2 regions of the Mesorhizobium dulcispinae genome follow, and region 2 is predicted to be linked to the other one. Evidence: predicted binding sites of a transcription regulator. Region 2 holds the regulator's gene; the other holds the start of a gene.
What was found. Region 2 encodes LexA, which represses DNA repair genes until DNA is damaged. Its sites were predicted from a motif close to TGTTCNNNNTGTGTTCNG; they were not measured.
Positions count from the first base shown of each region.

Region 1 (2,401 bases), on a different contig from region 2:
CGCCCTGGTCAGCCCTTCGACCGGAGCATTGGCTTCGATCGAGCGCTTCAGGGCGTCGAGGCTCGAAAAATCGAAATCGGCGGTGCGCCACTGCAGCACCTTCACCGGGTCGAAATCATGCCCCTCGATCTTCTTGACCAGATCCTCGTCGAACGGATCGACCTGGCCGGTGACTCCGAAGGTGCCGTCGCGCAGATGGCGGCCGGCGCGGCCGGCGATCTGGCCGAGCTCGGCTGCGGTCAGGTTGCGGTACTGGTAGCCGTCGAACTTGCGGTTCTGGGCAAAGGCGACATGCTCGAGGTCGAGGTTCAGGCCCATGCCGATGGCGTCGGTGGCGACGAGGTAGTCGACATCGCCGGACTGGAATATCTCCACCTGGGCGTTGCGGGTGCGCGGGCTGAGCGCGCCGAGCACGACGGCCGCACCGCCCTGCTGGCGGCGGATCAGCTCGGCGATGGCGTACACCTCGTCGGCCGAGAAGGCGACGATCGCCGTGCGCCGCGGCAGGCGGGTGAGCTTCTTCGAACCGGCATAGGCAAGGTGCGACAGCCGCGGCCGCGTCACCACCGAGACGCCCTTCAAGAGGCGCTGGAGGATGCCGTGCATGGTGGCGGCGCCGAGAAGCAGCGTCTCCTGGCGGCCGCGCAGATGCAGGATGCGGTCGGTGAAGATGTGGCCGCGTTCGAGGTCGCCGGCGAGCTGCACCTCGTCGATGGCGACGAAGGCGGCATCGGTCTCGCGCGGCATCGCCTCGACGGTGCAGACCGAATATTTCGCGCTCGCCGGAACGATCTTCTCCTCGCCCGTGACCAGCGCCACCTTGTTGGCGCCGACTTTCTCGCAGACGCGGGTATAGACCTCGCGGGCAAGCAGCCTCAGCGGCAGGCCGATGACGCCGGTCTCGTGCGCCACCATGCGCTCGATGGCGAGATGGGTCTTGCCGGTGTTGGTGGGGCCGAGCACGGCCGTCACGTCGCGGCCCGAAAGGATCAGCGGCTCTCTGTGTTTCGGCTGGATATTCATCGGCTCGGAAATGACGCTTTCTGCCGCTTGTTGTCGGGGACGCGGCGGTGCCGCCGCGTATGACAGGCGACACATAGGGATTTCAGACGCGAAGCGAAAGCGGAATGTTCCTATCAGGAGATGGCGCAACGACAGGCAAGGTCAAAATCCGCTGCCGATTAACCGTTGGAACGAGTCTGGAACGAATCGGCGACGAATCACTGACTCGGCCTGATTCAGGTTTTGTTCACGGCTATATGTGGATTTTTTGACGATGAGTCTCACCACATGCTGAATCCTTGAACTGGCCCGTTTCATGCTTGGCTCAGGCGCGCCGCGAACGGCCGTTAACTTTTGCCGGTGAACGATCACAACCGGCACGAGGGCAGTCGCCAAGATTATGAAATGGTTGATCTTTCCTAACCGCCGTTAATCTTTTCGGCGCCGTTTCCGGCTCTCTGCGTTAACTTTTCGGCCAAAGCCGGAACGAATCGGCGACGAATCAGCGATCCACGCGTTTTCCCAGTTTGTTCACGCCTAGATATGGTGTTGTCCACAGCTTGCGCACCGATAATTCACAGCTTGTGAACCGGGTTTCGAACAGGGCGCGGTGCCGCCGTTAACTTTTGCGTGCCGAATTGAGGCAGGGTGTCGCGCCGACCCCTTTTGAAGCCACAAGAAAAGGCGGCCCGATGTCCGGGCCGCCCCTCACTAACCGGATGAGCAAGCCTCAGGCGAAATACTGGCCGCCATTGGCGGTGATCGTCGAGCCGGTGATGAAGCCTGCGTCCTCCGAGGCCAGGAAGACGACGCAGCGCGCGATCTCTTCCGGTTCGCCGAGACGGCCGACCGGGATCTGGGCGATGATCGATTCCCGCACTTTTTCCGGCACGGCCATGACCATGTCGGTGGCGATGTAGCCTGGGCAGACGACGTTGACGGTGATGCCGGCGCGAGCCCCTTCCTGGGCAAGCGCCTTGGTGAAGCCGATGTCGCCGGCTTTCGAGGCCGAATAGTTGACCTGGCCCATCTGGCCTTTCTGGCCGTTGATCGAAGAAATGGTGATGACGCGGCCGAACTTGCGGTCGCGCATGCCGTTCCACAGCGGATGCGTCATGTTGAAGACGCCGGAGAGGTTAGTGTCGATGACTTCCTTCCACTGTTCGCGCGTCATCTTGTGGAACATGGTGTCTCGGGTGATGCCGGCATTGTTGACCAGCACCGAGACCGGGCCGAGATCGGCCTCGACCTGGGCGATGCCGGCGGCGCAGGCGTCGTAGTCGGCGACCGACCATTTGTAGACGGGAATGCCGGTCTCGGCCTTGAATTTTGCGGCCGCTTCATCGTTGCCGGCATAGTTCGCGGCGACTGAATAACCGGCATTCTTCAAAGCCACCGA
Region 1 covers NZ_JAVIIY010000004.1:404,691-407,091, forward strand. Annotated here, with positions in the region: gene RFN30_RS12925 (helicase-related protein) at 1-1,023, opposite strand, end outside; gene RFN30_RS12930 (beta-ketoacyl-ACP reductase) at 1,733-2,401, opposite strand, start outside.
Region 1: RFN30_RS12925 (helicase-related protein) is a predicted target of LexA. The motif match lies at 1,190-1,207, and genes of this name have one in related genera.

Region 2 (2,401 bases):
CGTGCCGCCGGAGACATTCGCCAACGGTGCGTTGGACATCGCTGACCCTGTCGACCTGCCGCCGGGATCGCCCTTTTACTGCACGGGCGATCTTTGCATCGGCCGGCATCCATCCGGCGCCATCGTCGCCTTGGCGGAAAATCGCAACAGCGCTCGCACGGCCTGCGGCTTCGCCGACCTCATCGTCATCAACGACGCCACGGCCTACAATCCTTGCCGCGATCCTCGCATTCTCGTCGTCACCAAGCGACAGCTTGCGCGCGACGGGAGCGCTGCCGTCTACTTCGACCCGCAATCGGCAACGGCGCGACCAACCATTCAATATGCCGTCGAAAAGCCGTATCGCCCCTGGCATGAGCAGCGACGCTATTCGCGCGAGGCAAGGGGCCTGGCGCCGTACAACAGGCCCGAAAAGTCAGCGGCAAAGCCAGAGCCACTCAGTAGCGGCGAATGAGCCCGACCAGCTTGCCCTGCACCTTGACTCTGTCCGGCCCGAAGATGCGGGTCTCATAGGCCGGATTGGCGGCCTCGAGCGCGATCGAGGCGCCCTTGCGGCGGAAGCGCTTCAGCGTCGCCTCCTCGTCGTCGACCAGCGCCACCACGATCTCGCCCGGGCTTGCCGTATTGGCGTTGCGGATGATCACCGTATCGCCGTCGAAGATGCCGGCCTCGATCATCGAGTCGCCTTTGACCTCAAGCGCGTAGTGCTCGCCGCCCGCGATCATGTCCGGCGGCACCGTGATCGAATGCGTCTGGTGCTGGATGGCATCGATCGGCACACCCGCTGCGATGCGGCCCATGACCGGAATGGACACGGCCGAAACGGCGTCGTCGTCATTGCTGGGCGTCGGCGTGCGCGAGGGTGCCGCGGGCTTGATCTGCCGGCCGAGATTGCCTTGGCCGCCCTGGATGACGCTCGGCGAGAATTTCTTCGCCGCATTGAGGCCGGGCGCGATCGAATCGGGCAGGCGCAGCACTTCCAGCGCGCGCGCCCGGTTCGGCAGCCGGCGAATGAAACCGCGCTCTTCCAGCGCCGTGATCAGGCGATGGATGCCCGACTTCGAGGCAAGGTCGAGCGCTTCCTTCATCTCGTCGAAAGACGGCGGAATGCCGCTTTCCTTGAGCCGTTCATGGATGAACATCAGCAGTTCATGTTGTTTGCGCGTCAGCATGGCGGCCCCTGTGGGTTCTGAAACCAGAATCAGAAAAACAAACCCAGAACAAACACTATCTGTTCCAGTTGTGTTCCGCAACCGTTTAAAGTTTAGTGAATGTGTTGACGTTTTGTTCAGCGTAACATCAGAACGCTGCATTCGGCGCCGGCTTCGGCCGCCGGGGCGAAGGGCTCACGCACGATCAGGCCGTTGGCGTCGGCGAGCATCCTCAGCATTGAGGAATCCTGGATACCGAACGGTGTCGCGACCAGCGTTCCGGCTTCCTCGCGCACAACTGCCCGCACATAGTCCTGCCTGAGGTCATTGGCGTGCATCGCGGCAGCCAACCGTGCCGTGCGAATGTCCTGCCGGTAGTTGCGGCTGCCAAGCCGCGCCAGGAGCGGCTTCAGGAACAATTGCGAGCAGACCAGGCTCGCCACCGGATTGCCGGGCAGGCCGATGCAGCGGATGTTGCCAAGCCGGCCAAACATCAGCGGTTTGCCGGGGCGCATGGCGATCTTCCAGAAGTCGAGCTGCATGCCTTCGCCGGTCAGAACGTCGTGGATCAGGTCGTGGTCGCCAACCGAGGCGCCGCCGAGCGTGACGATGACGTCGGCGCCGGCTGAGACCGCTTTCCTGACCAGAGCCGCGATCGCGTCCTTACGATCGGCCGCGATGCCGAGGTCGAGCGCGCGCGCGCCGACCGACTGAGCTACGGCGGCGACGCCATAGGCATTGGACGAGATGATCTGGTCGGGACCGAGCGCGCTGCCAGGCGGCAACAATTCGTCGCCCGTGGCGATGATCGCGACCAGCGGCCGCCGAACCACATTGAGGCTCGGGTGGTTGGCCGACGCCGCCAGCGAAAGCGCTGCCGGATCGAGCTCTCGGCCTTTATGGAGGAGCACGTCACCTTCGCCGAAATCGAGCCCACGGCGACGGACGTTGCGTGCCTGCACGGTCGGCTCGGTCACTTCGATGCTGCCGCCGCCGAGGTCGCGGACATTCTCCTGGATGACGACGGTGTCGGCGCCTTCGGGGAGCGGCGCGCCGGTGAAGATGCGCACGGCCTCGCCCTTGCCGACGGAGCCGGCAAAGCCCCGCCCGGCGGGCGCGATGCCGATAACGGAGAGCCGCGCCGGCACTGACGCCACGTCCGCGGCGCGTACGGCGTAGCCGTCCATGGCCGAAGCGTTGAAAGGCGGCTGCGTGCGCAGCGCCGCCACCGGTTCGGCCAGCACACGGCC
Region 2 covers NZ_JAVIIY010000002.1:167,739-170,139, forward strand. Annotated here, with positions in the region: gene RFN30_RS05460 (ComEC/Rec2 family competence protein) at 1-454, shown strand, start outside; gene lexA (transcriptional repressor LexA) at 438-1,172, opposite strand; gene RFN30_RS05470 (molybdopterin molybdotransferase MoeA) at 1,289-2,401, opposite strand, start outside.